One region of the Buttiauxella sp. JUb87 genome, then DNA from elsewhere that is predicted to be linked to it. Evidence: predicted binding sites of a transcription regulator. Region 1 holds the regulator's gene; each other region holds the start of a gene.

What was found. The regulator PhoB, encoded in region 1, activates phosphate uptake and scavenging genes when phosphate is short. The targets are predictions, from matches to a motif close to CTGTCATAAAACTGNCNNAT.
Region 2: a site for PhoB is predicted at 3,669-3,688, ahead of serA (phosphoglycerate dehydrogenase). Genes of this name have one in related genera too.
Region 3: a site for PhoB is predicted at 4,698-4,717, ahead of kdgR (DNA-binding transcriptional regulator KdgR). Genes of this name have one in related genera too.

What each region holds. Positions count from the first base shown of each region.
Region 1 covers NZ_SNVY01000003.1:69,563-76,160, forward strand. The annotation lists gene sbcC (exonuclease subunit SbcC) at 1-1,426, opposite strand, end outside; gene sbcD (exonuclease subunit SbcD) at 1,423-2,640, opposite strand; gene phoB (phosphate response regulator transcription factor PhoB) at 2,832-3,521, shown strand; gene phoR (phosphate regulon sensor histidine kinase PhoR) at 3,544-4,842, shown strand; gene brnQ (branched-chain amino acid transporter carrier protein BrnQ) at 5,409-6,598, shown strand, end outside.
Region 2 covers NZ_SNVY01000002.1:465,303-471,900, reverse strand. The annotation lists gene argO (arginine exporter ArgO) at 1-541, shown strand, start outside; gene EC843_RS10390 (oxidative stress defense protein) at 650-1,393, shown strand; gene argP (DNA-binding transcriptional regulator ArgP) at 1,745-2,644, opposite strand; gene rpiA (ribose-5-phosphate isomerase RpiA) at 2,812-3,471, shown strand; gene serA (phosphoglycerate dehydrogenase) at 3,875-5,113, shown strand; gene EC843_RS10370 (DUF2238 domain-containing protein) at 5,230-5,841, shown strand; gene EC843_RS10365 (5-formyltetrahydrofolate cyclo-ligase) at 5,844-6,440, opposite strand; RNA gene ssrS (6S RNA) at 6,466-6,598, opposite strand, start outside.
Region 3 covers NZ_SNVY01000001.1:707,481-714,078, reverse strand. The annotation lists gene proQ (RNA chaperone ProQ) at 1-66, shown strand, start outside; gene prc (carboxy terminal-processing peptidase) at 87-2,135, shown strand; gene htpX (protease HtpX) at 2,329-3,210, shown strand; gene EC843_RS03220 (MFS transporter) at 3,256-4,632, opposite strand; gene kdgR (DNA-binding transcriptional regulator KdgR) at 4,810-5,601, shown strand; gene EC843_RS03210 (YobH family protein) at 5,652-5,894, opposite strand; gene mgrB (PhoP/PhoQ regulator MgrB) at 6,053-6,196, shown strand; gene EC843_RS03200 (YebO family protein) at 6,271-6,558, shown strand.

The DNA of each region.
Region 1 (6,598 bases):
GCTGGCGGCGCTCTTTGTATTGCTGGCGTTTGAGTGCCAGCTCGACATCGCCTTGAGTGATCTGTTTTTCAAGCGCAGTAATATCTTGTTGCTGCTGGATTTTTCGCTTGTGAAGTGAGGCAAGTTGCGGCTGTAAAGCAGCAAGCTGCTGGCGCAAAGGGCGCGCGGTAATCGTTGCTTGTAAATGAGTACTCACTTCATCAGCAGTGAGCGTAAGCTCAACGGCTGGCAGCAGTTCCAGCTTTTTCTGGCTAGTTTCAATATCACGCTGCAAGGTCTGTAGCTGGCTGGCATCGCGTTGTTGTTGATTGAATGCCATGCGCCAGCCTGCAAGTTCAGCGCCCCACAGGCGGTACCTGTCATGCGTTTTCAGCCAGGCTTGCAGCTCGCTGTTTTCATGCGCCAGTTTTGCTGCCTGGCTTGCGGCGGCCTGCCGGGTCTGCTGGCGTCGCACTGTCGCTTGATGTAAGCGAGTATTCACTTCTTCGCTTTGTACGCGGGTGTTTTGCAGCGTGGCCTGTAATTCCTGCAAGCGTTGCCAGTCAGGGCGCAGTTTTTCTGCGGGCTGGGCTCGTGTTAGTTTTTCGAGAAGCGGCGCTGCTTCTTCGATTGCGCGAGTTGCCGCATTCAGTGCCGTTCCCGCATGCGAATGTTTTTGAGTCAACAGGTCGAGTTGGCTGAGCCATTGCTGGTGTTGCTGAAGTGTCTGCTGTTCAGCCAGGCGGTTTTTTTCTTCTGTAGTAAGTGCCTGCAAACTCTCTGAAAGCTGCTGGCGCTGGGATTCATCCAGAAGTGCTACACCTGCTGCCTGCGCTTGCAGGTTCTCTAATTGGCTGCGTACATTTTTATGATTTTCGAACACCGCCGCAGAAACTGTACCGTAAATTTCAGTACCGGTGAGTTCTTCAAGCAATGAGGCACGGTCATTGGCGTCGGCATTTAAAAACGCCGCAAACTGCCCCTGAGAAAGCATCATGGAGCGGGTGAAGCGGTCGTAATCGAGTCCGGTCAATTTGGCGGTGATATCGAGCTTATCTTTCACTTTATCGGCGATGATCTTGCCGCTTTCTACTTCAGCCAGCTCAACGCGCGGGGCTTGCAGATTGCCGTTGGCCGCATTACGCGCCCGGTTCTGGCTCCAGAATGCGCGGTAGGCAACACCTTTTACTTCAAATTCCACTTCCGCCAGACACTCGGCAGTGTCGCGGGTCATCAGGTCATTCTGCGATTGCGAGACCGTGTTGAGACGTGGCGTTTTGTGATAAAGCGCGAGGCAGACAGCATCAAGTAGCGTAGTTTTACCCGCTCCTGTTGGCCCGGTGATGGCAAACAAACCATTGCTGGCGAAAGGCTCGCGGGTGAAATCAATTTTCCATTCCCCTTTCAGGGAGTTGAGGTTTTTCAATCGCAGACTGAGGATTTTCATGCTTGTTCCTCCGCGTCATGCAGGCTGGCGACCGTTTGGGCAAACAGAGTGCGCAGGCGTTTTGCGCGTTCTTCAGTGGTTTCTTCCTGAACCAGGCGGCGTTCAAAAACCTCTTCAACCGTCAATTCACTTAGGGTTTCTTTATGTTGTTGAGCAATAACACGCTCGCGCTGCTCACGGCTACGGCGCAGCAAAACCACTTCAACAGGTAGCGTTTCGGTTAGCTGTTGAATATGGCGCTGCATATCATGCAGATATTCATCGGTGGCGATTTCAATATCCAGCCACACTTTGGGTTCTGTCGGTGCATCGCGCCATTGTTCAAGCTGCTGTTCAATTTCGTTCAGCGAACCTTTGATCACCGCCAGCGGCTGGCTAACTGGTACCGTAAGTGGGGTGACTTCATGAAGTTTACCTTCTGAAAATTCAACCAGATAAACACTTTTAGTCTTACCGGTTTCGTCAAAACTTAACGGTATTGGTGAGCCGCTGTAGCGGATATGCTCGGTGCCACCAATTAATTGCGCACGGTGAATATGGCCCAGGGCAATGTAATCGGCATCCGGGAAATGCTGCGCCGGGAAAGCGTCGAGTGTGCCAATATAGATGTCTCGCACGGCGTCACTTTTCGTCACGCCGACGGTGGTTAAATGCCCGGTGGCGATAATTGGCAACTGCGCGTCAGCGCGCAGAACGCAAGCGGCGCTAAAACACTGCTGATAATGTTCACCGATCGCTTCCATTAATGAACGCTGCTTTTCATGGCCGGATAAACCCGCCAGACTGTTTTGAATATCGCGTGGCCGCAGAAAGGGAATAGGGCAGAGAATAGCACCAGGCGCGCCATCTTTCGTATTCAGTACAATTGCCTGCTGGCTGGTATCGTGGCGTGCGCTGGCGACGACATAAGTGTTAAGACACGCCATCAGTTCACGGGACTCGTTCAATGTGGCAACTGAGTCATGGTTACCGGCGAGCACCACCAGTGAGCAGCCGGTAGACTGGAGTTGCACCACAAAGCGGTTATACAGTTCTCGCGCATAGCTTGGTGGCGAGCCAGTATCAAAAATATCGCCCGCGACGATTATTGCATCCACATCATGTTCAACGGCAGCTTTCAGCAGCCATTCAAGAAAAGCCTGATGCTCCGGCCCGCGGCTTTTGGTATAAAAATTTTGACCAAGGTGCCAGTCTGATGTGTGAATTATGCGCATAACCTGTCCGGTGGCTTAAAAGCGAGGCCTCGATTATAAGGGGGCGAGGCGGAAAACGGCATAGGTCTCTGTGTCATAAATCAAATTGATGAGTCACTAAACAGTCATGTTTTTCATAAATCTGTCATAAATCTGACGCATAATGGCGCCGCATTGAAACAACTATAATTATTCCTTGAGCAGGGCGAATCATGGCGAAGCGTATTTTAGTCGTAGAAGATGAAGCTCCAATCCGTGAAATGGTGAGCTTTGTGCTTGAGCAAAACGGTTTTCAGCCTGTAGAAGCGGAAGATTATGACAGTGCAGTGAATCTGCTTATCGAACCCTTCCCGGACCTGATTTTACTGGACTGGATGTTGCCAGGCGGCTCGGGTATTCAGTTTATCAAGCACCTGAAGCGTGAAGCATTGACGCGGGAAATCCCGGTAATGATGCTGACAGCACGTGGTGAAGAAGAAGATCGCGTGCGTGGCCTGGAAGTTGGTGCCGATGACTATATTACCAAGCCGTTTTCACCGAAGGAGCTGGTGGCGCGCATTAAAGCTGTGATGCGCCGAATCTCTCCGATGGCGGTGGAAGAGGTTATTGAGATGCACGGGCTGAGCCTTGACCCTTCATCACATCGCGTGATGACCGGTGAAAACCCGCTGGATATGGGGCCAACTGAATTTAAGTTATTACACTTCTTTATGACGCATCCGGAACGGGTATATAGCCGTGAACAGTTGCTTAACCATGTATGGGGCACCAATGTGTATGTCGAAGACAGAACAGTGGACGTACATATCAGGCGGTTGCGTAAAGCGCTCGAACATAGCGGGCATGATCGAATGGTACAAACAGTACGCGGTACGGGTTATCGGTTCTCAACCCGCTTTTAGTTCCTTATCAGGAGAGTGACGCGTGCTGGAACGGCTGTCATGGAAAAGGTTGGTGATGGAGCTGCTGCTCTGTTGCTTACCTGCTGTCATCTTGGGCCTTATTTTTGGCTATTTACCCTGGTTTTTATTACTGGCGGTCACAGGACTGCTGGTTTGGCATTTCTGGAATTTGCTTCGTTTGTCGTGGTGGTTGTGGGTTGATCGCAGTATGACACCGCCCCCTGGTCGCGGGAGCTGGGATCCGTTGTTATACGGTCTTCATCAAATGCAGCTGCGTAATAAAAAACGCCGTAAAGAATTAGGCAATTTAATCAAACGCTTTCGCAGCGGTGCGGAATCACTGCCCGATGCGGTAGTGCTGACTACCGAAGAAGGGACCATTTTTTGGTGTAACGGGCTGGCCCAACAGTTGTTGGGGTTACGCTGGCCGGACGATAACGGGCAGAACATCCTTAACTTGCTGCGTTACCCTGAATTTACCCGCTATTTGACGCAAAAAGATTTCGCCCGGCCGTTGACGCTGGTGCTTAACAATGGCCGTCATCTGGAATTCCGTGTGATGCCATACAGCGACGAGCAGTGGCTGATGGTGGCACGTGATGTCACGCAGATGCACCAACTGGAAGGGGCGCGACGTAACTTTTTTGCCAACGTTAGCCATGAACTGCGTACTCCGTTGACGGTACTGCAAGGTTATCTGGAGATGATGCAGGATCAGGCGCTTGAAGGGCCGCTGCGCGATAAGGCTCTGGGCACCATGCGCGAGCAAACTTCGCGGATGGAAGGTCTGGTGAAACAGCTTTTGACGCTATCTAAAATTGAAGCGGCACCGGCAATGGTGCTCAATGAAAAGATTGATGTGCCACTGATGCTGCGTGTGGTGGAGCGAGAAGCACAAACCCTGAGTCAGCAAAGGCAGACGCTAAAGTTCGATATTGATCCCTCACTCAAAGTCTTCGGTAATGAAGAACAGTTACGCAGCGCGATTTCAAACCTGGTGTACAACGCGGTAAACCATACGCCGGAAGGGACGCAAATTACCGTGAGCTGGAAACGGGTCGCGGGTGGTGTGGGCTTTAGCGTGGCGGATACTGGTCCTGGTATTTCTGCGGAACATATCCCACGCCTGACCGAGCGGTTCTATCGAGTGGATAAAGCGCGTTCAAGGCAAACAGGTGGTAGTGGGTTAGGCTTGGCAATAGTGAAACATGCGTTAAGCCATCACGATGCGCGTCTGAATATCGAAAGCCAGCCAGGGAAAGGTTCCACGTTTTCCTTTGTGTTGCCTGAGCGTTTAATCGTTAACGATAAAGTGCTGTAAGCCGCGTAAGTTATGACACTGATGACAAGTTTTTCGTAGATCGGATAAGCGAAGCGTCATCCGACACTTCTCTCTGTAACAACTGGCGCAAATGGTGGATGACGATATCGCTTATCTACCCTGCAAAACCCGTTTATCGCTGAATAGTGTCAAAATAACTTTCCACAGGTCAGCTTGCTGGCCTGTGTTTTTTTTGCCCACATGTAAATCAAAAAAGCTTAATTGGTGATATTTTAACCACACAAAAAACCATACAATTTTCTAATGTATAAACAAATCCACTGATTTTAAGTCTAATTTAAGGAGATCAATCTGGTTTTTGGATCCCTTCTTGCCTTCAAACGCTATAAGCGTTTTAATTGCGCCCCTGTGAATAGCAGACCGACTGGATTTGAGTGGTAATTCAAACAACTATTCTTCGCCACCGATCCCGGAAAGGATTTTCCGCTGTCGTTACTGCCAATCACCGCTTTTATGCCGATGTATGACTGTCTAAGGATTGGCAAATACACGCATAAAAATTTGAATACTTACAACACCACACATCCACAGGCTGCCAAAATTTTATGACCCATCATCTGAAATCTCGAGACATCCTCGCGCTAGGCTTTATGACCTTTGCGCTGTTTGTCGGCGCAGGCAATATCATTTTTCCACCAATGGTGGGGTTACAAGCTGGCGAACACGTCTGGATTGCCTCACTTGGCTTCCTGGTGACCGCGGTTGGTCTGCCCGTTTTAACTATCGTCGCGATTGCTCGTGTCGGTGGGGGTATTGATAGCCTGAGCTCACCGATTGGCCGTCGTGCCGGTGTGCTGTTAGCGACTATTTGTTACCTGGCGGTTGGCCCATTGTTTGCCACCCCGCGTACGGCTACTGTTTCCTTCGAAGTCGGGATTGCACCACTGGTGGGGTCGGGTGAACTGCCACTGTTTATCTACAGTCTGGTTTACTTCGCGATTGTTATCGGTATTTCACTGTATCCAGGTAAATTGCTGGACACCGTTGGCCACGTGCTGGCTCCGGTGAAAATCGTTGCGCTCCTGGCGCTGGCGGCGGGTGCAATGCTGTGGCCAGCAGGCGGTATCAGCACTGCGACTGAGGCGTATCAGAATGCGGCGTTTGCTAACGGTTTTGTGAATGGCTATCTGACGATGGATACCCTGGCTTCGCTGGTGTTCGGGATTGTGATTGTTAACGCGGCACGTTCCCGTGGCGTGACTGAATCCCGCTTGCTGACACGCTATACCATTTTGGCTGGCCTGATTGCTGGTGTTGGCTTAACGCTGATTTACCTTGCGCTGTTCCGCCTGGGTTCTGATAGCGCTACGCTGGTCGCTGACCAAAATGCCAACGGTGCTGCGATCCTGCATGCCTATGTGGCTCATACCTTCGGTAGTGCTGGTAGCTTCTTCCTCGCCGCGCTGATTTTCCTTGCCTGCATGGTCACGGCAGTTGGCCTGACTTGTGCGTGTGCTGAGTTCTTCAGCCAGTATCTGCCACTGTCTTACCGTTCGCTGGTGTTTATCCTTGGCTTGTTCTCGATGGTGGTTTCTAACCTCGGGTTGAGTCACCTGATTCAGGTTTCAATTCCGGTGCTGACGGCGATTTACCCGCCGTGTATTGCGCTGGTGGTGCTGAGTTTCACCCGTCCGTGGTGGCATAACTCAACCCGCGTGATTGCGCCAGCGATGGTCATCAGCACCTTGTTTGGCATCATGGACGGGATTAAAGCTTCGGCAATCAGCGATATTTT
Region 2 (6,598 bases), on a different contig from region 1:
TCGCCAATACCATCTGATGATTGCTTCGCTTTGTGCAATCAGCGATTTGCTGCTGATTTGTGCTGGTATCTTTGGCGGTAGCGCGCTGTTGATGCAGTCACCGTGGTTGCTGGCCATTGTGACCTGGGGCGGCGTGGCATTTTTGCTGTGGTACGGTTGGGGCGCGTTGCGTACCGCGATGAGCAGCAGCGTGGAACTGGCTTCAGCGGAAGTTCTGAAACAGGGACGCTGGAAAATTGTCGCCACTGTGCTGGCTGTCACCTGGCTTAATCCGCATGTTTATCTGGATACTTTTGTAGTGCTCGGTAGCCTCGGTGGGCAACTGGCCGATGAACCAAAGCGTTGGTTTGCGTTGGGTACCGTGAGTGCATCAATTCTGTGGTTCTACGGCCTGGCCCTTCTCGCCGCCTGGCTTGCTCCCCGGTTACGCACTGCTAAAGCGCAGCGTATTATTAACGGCGTTGTCGGGTTGGTGATGTGGTTTATCGCATTGCAACTGGCGGCGGATGGGGTGCACCATATTTCTTCGCTGATAGGCTAATTCGCCTTAATCCGATAGACAAGTTACCATTACAGGCTAAGCTTGCTGCCAGACGCCCGTGGATTTTACGGGCGGAATGACAGTGGAATGTAGCATGGAGGTATTACAGTGAAGTTGAAAACTCTGGCATTAGCCGCTTTAGTTGGATTTGGTTCGGTTCCGGCATTGGCCGATGAGTTGCCAAATGGCCCGCATATCGTAACATCCGGCACTGCAAGCGTGGATGCTGTTCCTGACATTGCCACGCTCGCCATTGAAGTCAATGTGTCTGCTAAAGATGCGGTATCCGCTAAGAAACAAGCTGACGATCGCGTTGCACAGTATCTGACCTTCTTGCAGCAAAGTGGTGTCGAGAAGAAAGACATCAATGCCGCCAACCTGCGCACTCAACCAGAATACGAATATCTGAAAGATGGCAAAACGCAGCTGAAAGGCTATCGTGCCGTGCGTCAGGTTGAAGTCACACTGCGTAAACTCGACAAAATGAACGAGTTGCTTGATGGCGCGCTGAAAGCGGGTCTGAACGAAATTCGTTCCGTATCGCTTGGTGTAGCAAACCCAGAACAATACAAAGATAAAGCGCGTAAAGCGGCTATCGACGATGCATCTCGTCAGGCGAAACTGTTAGCCGAAGGCTTCAACAGTAAGCTGGGGCCGGTATATAGCGTGCGTTATCATGTTTCTAACTATCAGCCGGCGCCGATGGTGCGGATGATGAAAGCTGACGCAGCTGCACCAGTTTCTGCTCAGGATACCTACGATCAGCAGACTATTCAGTTTGATGACCAGGTTGATGTGGTGTTTGAACTGGGAGCGGCTTCCGCTCCGGCTACAGCCCCAGCAGCACAGTAAGACATTGATAGATGGTGGATGACGCTTGCGCTTATCCACCCTACAAAAGCGCAAAATTGTTGGTCGGATGATGCTTGCGCTTATCCACCCTACAAAAGCGCAAAATTGTTGGTCGGATGATGCTTGCGCTTATCCACCCTGCAAAAGCGCAAAATTGTTGGTCGGATGATGCTTGCGTTTATCCACCCTGCAAAAGCGCAAAATTGTTGGTCGGATGACGCTTGCGCTTATCCACCCTACAAAATCGTAAAATCGTAAAATCGTAAAATCGTAAAATCGTAAAATCGTAGGTCGGATAAGCGTTAGCGCCATCCGACAAAAAAAAGGCCGCTATTGGATTGCGGCCTTTTTCTATTCAGTGTCCTGCCTCAAAACCTTATGCCCGTACTCAAGCAGCGCGTCGGTGACATTTCTCATCATGCGGCTTTCTGGTGCGAAGCGGTGCCAGTACAGCATGCGGCGCTGCATCAAGCCTGGCGTCAGGTCGATCAATTCGCCGTTTTTCAGCTCTCTTTCGATTTGCAGATGCGGGATCATGCAGCATGTGGTGCCCTGACGCGCCAATTGTACAAACGCTTCCGATGAGTTAACGATGTGGCACGGGACGCTACCCGGCGACAGATCGAAGTTCTGTTGTAAGAACGCCTGGTGCATATCATCGAGATGGTCGAACGCCACGGCAGGGGCTTTTAACAGTGCCGAGCGGGTAACTCCGTTCGGGAAATAACGTGCGGCAAAGTCTTTCGAACCGACAAACAGATAATCCAGCGCTCCAAGTCTGTCGACCAGGCAGCTTGGCAATGGCTGTGGTTGAATAGAAACCGCGCCAACCACTTCACCACGGCGCAGGCGTTCCTGGGTTCGGGTTTCATCTTCAACCTGAAGATTCAGACGAATAGGGGAGTCGGCCAGAACCGGCGCTAAAGCAGGCAGCAACCAGGTTGCCAGGCTGTCGGCGTTGACCGCAAGTGACAGCAGTAGCGGGGTAGAACCGGTTTGTTCATCGCCCAGCCACTCTTCTTCAAGCAGTTCGACCTGACGCAGTAATGCCAGCAACTTTTGCCCTTGCTCGGTTGGACGAGGCGGAACAGTGCGTACTAACAATGGCTGGCCGAACATATTTTCCAGTTGCTTGATACGTTGCGAGACGGCGGATTGAGTAATACAGAGTTTTTGAGCGGCGCGCTCAAACCCTCGTTCACGAATTACGGCATCCAACGCCTGTAGCGTTCTATAGTCCGGGCGTTTCATTGTTGTTTGCTGACTCCTGTTTTTGTTATGGCTGCACTATGACATAAATTTGCCGCTGATCCAGACCAAATCCGCAATGTTCGTCCGAGTTCTGCGCCAATCGCAGGACATTTTTTGGCGGCTTGCTCTATAATGCGCGTCAGTTTTCACAGCACAGGCAATTAACCATGACGCAGGATGAACTGAAAAAAGCAGTCGGCTGGGCAGCATTACAATACGTGCAACCAGGCACTATCGTCGGTGTGGGTACCGGCTCAACCGCCGCACACTTTATTGATGCTCTTGGGACTATCAAACATCAGATTGATGGTGCCGTTTCTAGCTCCGACGCTTCCACCGCCAAACTGAAAAGCCTTGGTATCACTGTTTACGATCTCAACGAAGTGGATACCCTCGGTATCTATGTCGATGGTGCAGATGAGATCAACGGCCAGATGCAAATGATTAAAGGCGGCGGTGCAGCGCTGACCCGCGAAAAGATCATCGCGTCTGTCGCGGAAAAGTTTATTTGTATCGCCGATTCGTCCAAGCAGGTAGGCATCCTGGGTAACTTCCCACTGCCAGTGGAAGTCATTCCAATGGCTCGTAGTTGCGTGGCGCGCGCACTGGTCAAGCTGGGCGGTCGCCCGGAATACCGCCAGGGCGTAGTAACCGATAACGGCAACATCATTCTTGATGTTTACGGCCTCAGCATCGTTGAGCCTATCGCGCTCGAAAATGCGATTAACGGCTTGCCTGGCGTGGTCACCGTGGGGCTGTTTGCTAACCGTGGTGCGGATGTTGCGTTGATTGGTACTGCTGATGGTGTGAAAACCATTGTGAAATGATCTGGGGGGCGTTTTATACCCGTCATACTTCAAGTTGCAGGGGTGTTGGCTGCACTCACAAACCCGAATCACTTACCTGAGTTAGCTCATCGGGATTTGCTCACTTGCCGCCTACCTACAACTCGAATTATTTTGGGTATATACGCCCCATATCCGTATAAAAAATGACAAAATAATCTAACGCTAAATTTGGTGACATATGTCACATTTCTGCCAACCACCTGCTGTTCATTCCTGATTCTCTCTGCTACTCAGAGTTTTGTGCTGCCCCATGCCGCTTATTCCTTTTTTGCTTTGCGGACTACGCAATCGTTTATATTGCCCCGCCCGTATTTTTTGATATTTTGGCAGAAGGGTGTCTTATCACACAGCACAACATCAGTACTAAAAATAGGGTCGGGAAATGGCAAAAGTATCACTGGATAAAGACAAGATTAAATTCCTGCTGGTGGAAGGTGTACACCAGAAAGCCGTGGATAACCTTCGCGCAGCAGGCTATACCAACATCGAATACCATAAAGGCGCGCTGGACAGCGATGCCCTGAAAGAGTCGATCCGTGATGCGCATTTCATCGGTCTGCGTTCCCGTACCAACTTAACTGAAGATGTTCTGGCCGTGGCTGAAAGGCTGGTGGCTGTCGGCTGCTTCTGTATTGGTACAAACCAGGTCGACCTGGATGCTGCCGCTAAACGTGGCGTTCCGGTGTTTAATGCCCCATTCTCTAACACGCGTTCTGTAGCAGAACTGGTTATCGGCCAACTGCTATTACTGCTGCGTGGCGTTCCGGAAGCTAACGCCAAAGCACACCGTGGTGTGTGGAATAAACTGGCGGTTGGCTCTTATGAAGCACGCGGTAAAAAACTCGGCATTATTGGTTACGGCCATATCGGGACTCAGTTGGGGATTCTGGCTGAAGCGCTGGGTATGCACGTTTACTTCTACGATATCGAAAACAAACTGACGCTGGGTAACGCGACTCAGGTTCAGCATCTTTCTGACCTGCTCAACATGAGCGATGTGGTGAGTCTGCATGTGCCTGAAAATGCCTCTACCAAGAACATGATTGGCGTCAACGAACTGGCGCTGATGAAGCCGGGCGCACTGCTGATCAACTGCGCACGTGGCACGGTTGTTGATATTCCTGCATTGTGTGATTCGCTGGCGCGTAAGCATCTGGCAGGTGCTGCAATCGACGTATTCCCGACTGAACCGGCAACTAACAGCGATCCATTCACTTCGCCACTGTGTGAGTTTGATAACGTGATCCTGACTCCGCACATTGGCGGCTCGACTCAGGAAGCACAGGAAAACATCGGTCTGGAAGTGGCTGGCAAACTGGCTAAATATTCCGATAACGGTTCTACACTCTCTGCGGTGAATTTCCCGGAAGTTTCTCTGCCGTTACACGGTGGCAGCACCAGCCGTTTACTGCACATTCACGAAAACCGCCCGGGGATTTTGACCGCGCTGAACCAGATTTTTGCCGAGCAGGGCATCAACATCGCCGCTCAGTATCTGCAAACCACTCCGCAGATGGGCTATGTGGTTATTGATGTCGATGCAGAAGAAGATGTTGCTGAAGCTGCGCTGAAATCGATGAAGGCGATTCCGGGGACTATCCGCGCCCGTCTGCTGTACTAATTAAATAATTGGGGAGCTAATCTGGCTCCCTACTTGACTCTTAAAATCCGTTTCCAGAGTTGTTTTTTTCGCGTGTCCCACTGATAGTTAAGCTTTTAGTCATACGGCGAAGCTACATGACCAGTACATTCTTAAAATCCGGTGCCTTTATACTTCTGCTGATTCTCATCTATACGGGGTTTAGCACTACGGATCGGCTCACCTGGCTGATGGAAGTGACTCCAGTCATTATCATTGTTCCTCTGCTTTTAGCGACCCACTCGCGTTTTCCCCTTACGCCATTGCTCTATTTTTTGATTTTCCTGCATGCCATTATTTTGATGGTTGGCGGTTTATACACCTACGCCAAAGTGCCGATGGGTTTTGAGGTTCAGGAGTGGTTGGGTCTGAGTCGTAATCCCTATGACAAGCTTGGCCATTTTTTCCAGGGGCTAGTTCCTGCGCTGGCGGCACGTGAGATTTTGATTCGTGGTGGCTATGTTCATGGGCGCAAAATGGTCGCGTTTCTGGTGTGCTGCATAGCACTCGCCATCAGTGCCGTATATGAACTGATTGAATGGGCGGCAGCGCTGGCATTGGGGCAGGGGGCTGACGAGTTTTTGGGGACTCAGGGTGATATTTGGGACACGCAATCAGATATGTTTTGTGCGCTTCTTGGCGCACTGACCACGGTCTTGATATTGCAATACTGGCATACCAAACAACTGCTCAAGCTGCGTATCGCCTGACGCTACCATTCCCAAACTCGCGATGGCGTCACCACTGCGGGCAAGGGAATATCCCACTCTTCAGCGGGTAAGGCCGGAACATGCTGGCAATCATGTGCCAGCCCAACCGGCCACAAACCATGCTGCTGCCAGTTTTGCAACGTCCTGTCGTAGAAACCACCGCCCATTCCCAGCCTTTGTCCTTGCTCATCAAACGCGACTAATGGCGTAATCAGCACATCCAGTTTATCCAGCGGCAATACATCACGGACATCAAGCTTCGGCTCAAGAATCTTCAGGCGATTCATCACCAAATGGCTATTTTCGCTATAGCGCAAAAACAACAGGTTGCCTTTGCTGAATGGATGAAGCACCGGTAGATAGACCGATTTTCCTGCTCGCCATAACGCACGGATGAGTGGTGTGGTGTCCAGTTCGCCATCAAATGACAAAAACAGGGCGACGGTACCGGCATCGGTTACCGGCTGATATGCCAGCATTCGTTCGGCTGCAAGATGAGCAAAGTGTTGTTGTTCAGTGGGGGTAAGCGCACGGCGTCGTTGCCGAATGTGTTGTCTGATTTCTTGTCGAAGCGATGGAATTAGCTGAATTTTCGTCATAGCGATGACTGGTTGGTAGAAAGAGGGAATCTCCGAGATGCCGCCGCAGGCTGTAACCCTTGAACCCTTGGTTCAAGGTGAATGCAGCGTCAGAATCATCAGGCTTCTCGGACGGACCGAGCATGCTCACAGAATCTGGAGCACCACATTCTTGTGGT
Region 3 (6,598 bases), on a different contig from region 1:
GGCGTACGTGTACAGCTAACTTCTGGTATGGCAATGATCGTACGCGCAGAACACTTGCAGTTCTGAAACGGAGGCCAGACCCGGGCATGAACAAACTCTTTAAGCGTACGGCAGTCGCTAGTCTGTTGTTTCTTGCAGGTAGCGCACTGGCCGTCGAAAATATCACGCAAGCTTCTCAAATCCCGCAGTTAAAGGAAGAGACACAGCATGCAACGGTGAGTGAGCGTGTAACTTCGCGCTTCACTCGCTCGCATTATCGCCAGTTTGATCTGGATGAAAATTTTTCCGCAAAAATTTTCGATCGCTACCTAAACCTCCTCGACTATAGCCACAACGTGCTGCTTGCCAGTGACGTTGAGCAGTTTGTGTCGCGGAAAAAACAGATTGGCGATGAATTGCGCACCGGTAAACTGGACGTATTTTACGATCTCTATAATCTGGCCCAGAAGCGCCGTTTTGAACGTTATCAATACGCGCTGAAAGTGTTGGAAAAGCCGATGGATTTCACCGGCAATGACACCTTCAATGTGGATCGCAGCAAATCTCCGTGGCCTGCAAGTACCGCCGAGTTAAATAGTCTGTGGGACAGCAAAGTTAAGTTTGACGAATTAAGTTTGAAACTGACCGGTAAAACCGATCAGGAAATTCGTGAAACGCTGACTAAGCGCTACCAGTTTGCGATTCGCCGTCTGGCGCAGTCTAACAGTGAAGATGTTTTCTCTCTGGCAATGACCGCCTTTGCTCACGAAATCGATCCGCATACTAACTATTTGTCTCCACGCAATACTGAACAATTCAATACTGAAATGAGTTTATCTCTGGAAGGTATTGGTGCGGTGCTGCAAATGGATGATGACTACACAGTGATCAACTCGATGGTTGCGGGTGGTCCGGCGGCGAAAAGCAAAGCGATTACCGTAGGCGATCGTATTGTGGGTGTCGGTCAAACCGGCAAAGCCATGGTTGATGTGATTGGCTGGCGTCTTGATGATGTGGTTGCGCTGATCAAGGGACCAAAAGGCAGTAAGGTTCGTCTTGAAGTCTTACCTGCGGGCAAGGGCACTAAAACACGCATCGTCACGTTAACGCGTGAACGTATTCGTCTTGAAGACCGTGCCGTTAAACTCACCATTAAAACGGTTGGTAAAGACAAAGTCGGCGTGCTGGATATTCCAGGCTTCTATGTTGGTTTGACGGATGACGTCAAAGTCCAGTTGCAGAAGATGGAAAAACAGAATGTGAAGAGCGTGATTATCGATTTACGTTCTAACGGTGGCGGTGCATTGACCGAAGCTGTGTCGCTTTCTGGCCTGTTTATCCCCGGTGGCCCAGTTGTTCAGGTACGTGATAACAACGGTAAAGTGCGTGAAGACAGCGATACCGATGGCGTTGTGTACTACAAAGGCCCACTGGTTGTTATGGTTGACCGTTTCAGTGCCTCCGCATCTGAGATTTTCGCCGCTGCAATGCAGGATTATGGCCGTGCGTTGATTGTCGGTGAGCCGACCTTCGGTAAAGGGACTGTTCAGCAGTATCGTTCGTTGAACCGTATCTACGATCAGATGCTTCGCCCTGAGTGGCCTGCATTAGGCTCTGTGCAATACACCATCCAGAAGTTCTACCGCATTAATGGCGGCAGTACTCAGCGTAAAGGTGTTACGCCAGACGTGATGATGCCGACCGGTACGGAAGAGACAGAAACTGGCGAGAAGTTCGAAGATAACGCGCTCCCATGGGATAGCATTAATGCCGCAACTTACGTCAAGTCAGGCGATCTGACACCGTTCGAACCGCAACTGCTCAAACTGCACCAGGACAGAATTGCAGCCGATCCTGAGTTCCAGTACATCATGAAGGACATTGCTCGCTTCAATGCCCTGAAAGAGAAGCGCAATATTGTTTCCCTGAATCTTGCTCAACGTGAGAAAGAAAACCAGGAAGACGATGCGACGCGTCTGGCACGCATCAACGATCGCTACAAGCGGGAAGGTAAAGCTCCGTTGAAGAAACTGGAAGACTTGCCGAAGGATTATCAGGAACCAGATCCTTATCTCGATGAAACGGTTCATATCGCGCTGGACCTTGCAAAAATGCAGCAAGATAAGCCAGCCGAGCAACCGGCTCCTGCTAAGTAACTCCCCAACAGGCACAAATTTTTGTGCCTGTTTTTTTTACCTCTATCAAGCCGCGTAAACCTAGCTCTTTCTAAATGTAAAGTTATGTATTATTAACCACTTGGCAACGATGAATGCTTGAAAATAGCAGGCTTGCCCCTACGATGTGGGGTAACGCAGAATGCGTATTTTTAACCGAGGTAAAAAGAAAATTATGATGCGTATCGGGCTTTTCCTGTTGACCAACCTTGCAGTCATGGTCGTATTCGGGCTAGTGCTAAGCCTGACGGGGATCCAGTCGAGCAGCGTACAGGGTCTGATGATCATGGCGGTGTTGTTTGGCTTTGGTGGTTCAATCATCTCGTTACTGATGTCCAAATGGATGGCATTACGTTCAGTTGGCGGTGAAGTGATTGAGCAGCCACGTAATGAAACTGAGCGCTGGCTGATGGAAACCGTTCGTCAGCAGTCGCAGCAGGCGGGTATCGCTATGCCTCAGGTGGCGGTTTACCATGCGCCAGATATCAACGCGTTTGCTACTGGCGCACGCCGTAATGCCTCGTTGGTTGCGGTCAGTACCGGCCTGTTGCAGAACATGAGCCGTGATGAAGCAGAAGCGGTAATTGCTCACGAAATTAGCCACATTGCGAACGGCGATATGGTAACCATGACGCTGATTCAAGGTGTGGTGAACACCTTCGTTATCTTTATTTCGCGAATCATTGCACAGGTTGCCTCAGGCTTCCTGTCAGGTAATCGGGATGAAGGTGAAAGTAACAACGGTAACCCGTTTGTCTATTTTGCAATTGCGACCGTACTGGAGTTGGTATTCGGTATTCTGGCCAGCATCATTACTATGTGGTTCTCACGTCACCGTGAATTCCACGCTGATGCCGGATCTGCAAAATTAGTCGGCCGTGAAAAAATGATTGCTGCTTTACAGCGTCTGAAAACCAGCTATGAACCGCAAGAAGCCAGTAGCATGATGGCGTTTTGTATCAACGGTAAGGCGAAGTCAATGAGCGAATTGTTTATGACTCACCCACCTTTGGACAAACGTATTGAAGCACTGCGTAACGGCGAATATCTGAAGTAGTGATAAATATTGATAAAAAAGCGTGCCATCGCTGGCACGCTTTTTTTATGCCTGCGAAGCAGTAGGTTGAGATAACCGCAAACTGCTAACAATAGCCGCGACGGTAGCAAAACTGCCGGCCAGAAGTAACGAGGCGTGCGTTCCGTGAGTGGTGAACAGGTTGAACATCAGTGCTACCAAAGCTGCACCACAACTCTGGCCGAGTAACCTGGCCGTGCCTAACATGCCGCTGGCACCACCGCTGCGGTGACGCGGAGCAGAAGAGATAATGGTGTGGTTATTGGGGGACTGGAACAAGCCAAAACCTGCACCGCACAAGAACATGCGCCAGATAATATCTATGTCAGAAGGGTTATGTGGCAACAGCGCCAAAGCAAACAGACCGCAAGCCATCATTACAAGTCCGATTCCACCTAATAATCCCGCATGTACTCGTCCAATTAAATGACCAGCGACCGGAGCCATAATCATGGTTGCGATGGGCCACGGCGTCAGTAGCAGGCCAGTTTCCACTTCACTACGACCTAATGTCGATTGCAGGAAAAAGGGTAAAGAAACCATTGCCAGCATCTGCGCGGTAAAAGAACACACTGATGTTCCAATGGATAAAGAAAACACCGGGATACGCAGTAAATCGACCGGCAATAATGGGAAAGGGAGTTTTAACTGGCGGCGTATAAAGAAAGATCCAATGACTAGCAAGGCTGCCAGTTCACTGAGAATAAGCCAGCCAGACTGGCCCTGAGCAAACCCGCTGATGGCAGAAATCAATAAGCCAAACGTCAGGGCATTCATGATGGCGCCTGGAATATCAAAGCGCTGCCCCTGGGATTTTTGTTGGTTCGCTGGCAAGAAACGCAGAGACAATAATAGTGCAATGATGCCAATGGGCACGTTAACCAAAAATAACCATTTCCAGGAAGCAACGGATAGAATGGCGGCAGCAATAGTCGGCCCGGCAGCTGATGAAACGGCAACAATAAATGAGTTAATTCCCATGCCGCGGCCAAGGTGTTTTTGTGGATAAATAAGCCGAATGAGCGCGGTATTTACGCTCATTAATGCCGCACCGCCGAATCCCTGCAGTACGCGAGCAAATGTCAGCATGGGTAAAGAATTCGATAACGCACAAAAAAGGGATGTCACACAAAACAGCATTAGCCCGCACTGATATACCCGGCGATAACCAAAAATATCCCCCAGAAACGACATGGAAAGTAATGAAACAATTATCGCTATTTGGTAACTGTTAACAATCCAGATGGATTCTGCCGGACTGGCATTAAGTTCGCGGGCAATGGTGGGAAGGGCGACGTTAGCGATTACGCCATCAAGCACGGCCATAGTAATACCTAACGCAATGGCTAAAATAGCACCATAGCGCCGCGGTAATGGCAGCCCATCAGCAAGGGTTTTATCCATAGGAAAGATTGAATTCACGGGGCTGTATTCGGGGAGAAATAATAATAGCACTAAATTTACGGGATATGTCGCAGATTTGTAACGATATAGAATAGATTCATTGCGATGACATGGTAGTCAACTTATACTAAAAACCGGTTCTAATTTTTATAAAACAAATGCGATCGAGGTGATTTAATGGCAATCGCAGATCTGGATAAACAACCTGATTCTGTCTCTTCTGTCCTGAAAGTTTTTGGCATCTTACAGGCTCTTGGCGAAGAACGCGAAATTGGTATTACTGAATTATCGCAACGCGTAATGATGTCAAAAAGCACCGTCTATCGCTTTTTGCAGACAATGAAATCCTTGGGTTATGTGGCTCAGGAAGGCGAATCTGAGAAATACTCGCTTACGCTGAAGTTGTTCGAACTTGGCGCGCGTGCGTTGCAAAATGTTGATTTGATTCGTAGTGCTGACATCCAGATGCGTGAACTGTCGCGTCTGACAAAAGAAACGATCCACTTGGGTGCGTTGGATGAAGACAGTATTGTCTATATCCACAAGATCGACTCAATGTACAACTTGCGTATGTATTCGCGCATTGGTCGTCGTAACCCGTTGTACAGTACTGCAATTGGTAAAGTGCTTCTGGCCTGGCGTGACCGTGAAGAAGTACGTGAAATTCTTGCCGATGTGGAGTACACCCGCAGCACTGAACGTACCATTACCAGCACCGACGAATTGATGGATGTTCTGGATACGGTGCGTAAGCAAGGTTTTGGCGAAGATAACGAAGAACAAGAAGAAGGTTTGCGCTGCATCGGCGTGCCGGTATTTGACCGCTTTGGTGTTGTGATTGCCGGTTTAAGTATTTCATTCCCGACTTTGCGTTTTTCTGAAGACCGCCTTCACGAATATGTCGCTATGCTACATGACGCTGCGCGCACTATTTCTGAGCAAATGGGTTATCACGAATATCCATTCTGATGAAAAATTAAACGCCGCTAAATAGCGGCGTTTTTTTACTCTTCGATTATCTACTGTCCGTTATCAATAACCTTGTCACTTTTACGCAATACAGGGCAATCACTCAGTCCGATAATACCACTTTCACTATGAATGAATTGTGCAGTGGTGATATTTCGTGCAGTGAGGTATTTGCATTGCAGTCCCATACCCGCTGCATTTTGATGGCTCCCAATCAATACTCCGTAGCCAGAGAGGAGTAAACCGATCCACAGCAGCACTATCACCAGAATAGTGCGGATCACGACACGCATATCTACCTCTTATTATTACTTTATTAGAGTGTTAAGCGTAGCGCGTAGCACTAAAGTATCAATGTGATGATTCTTAAATAAAATCTGAGTTGAGTGATGCCTGGTTTAGGTTGCGTATGCCAGACTTACTCTCTAAAGCTTTTAATGTGGAGAATGTAGTGAAAAAGTACAGATGGTTCATCTTAGTTGCGGTTTTTTTTGTCTGCTTACTACTCTGGACGCAGATGGTCAACGTGATGTGCGATCAGGATGTACAATTTTTCAGCGGGGTTTGTACAATTAACAAATTTATTCCCTGGTAGACTCTTTTTATCCACACGATACTTACCTTCGGGCGCAGCAGGTGTAGAATAGCGCGTTTTACTGAGGTGGTAAGATGAACGAATTAAGTGTTGGCGCGTTGAATATCGTGTCCCTGACAGTTTCCCTGGTGGTGCTGGTTATCGGCCTCGTAATGTGGTTTTTTGTTAACCGAGCGAGTAGCCGTAGTAATGAACAGATCGAGCTGCTTGAAGAGTTGTTGGAACAGCAGAAACGACAAAATGCTCTGCTACGCCGTCTGTGTGAAGCCAATGAGCCGGAAGTTGTGAAGGAAGAACCGCAAGAGATTAAGGAAGAAGTTGCAGAGGATGACGATTTTATTCGTCTGGTGGCAGAACGCTAATCCTTGCATAAGCGTTTACGCCGCTTTGTCGTGACTCATG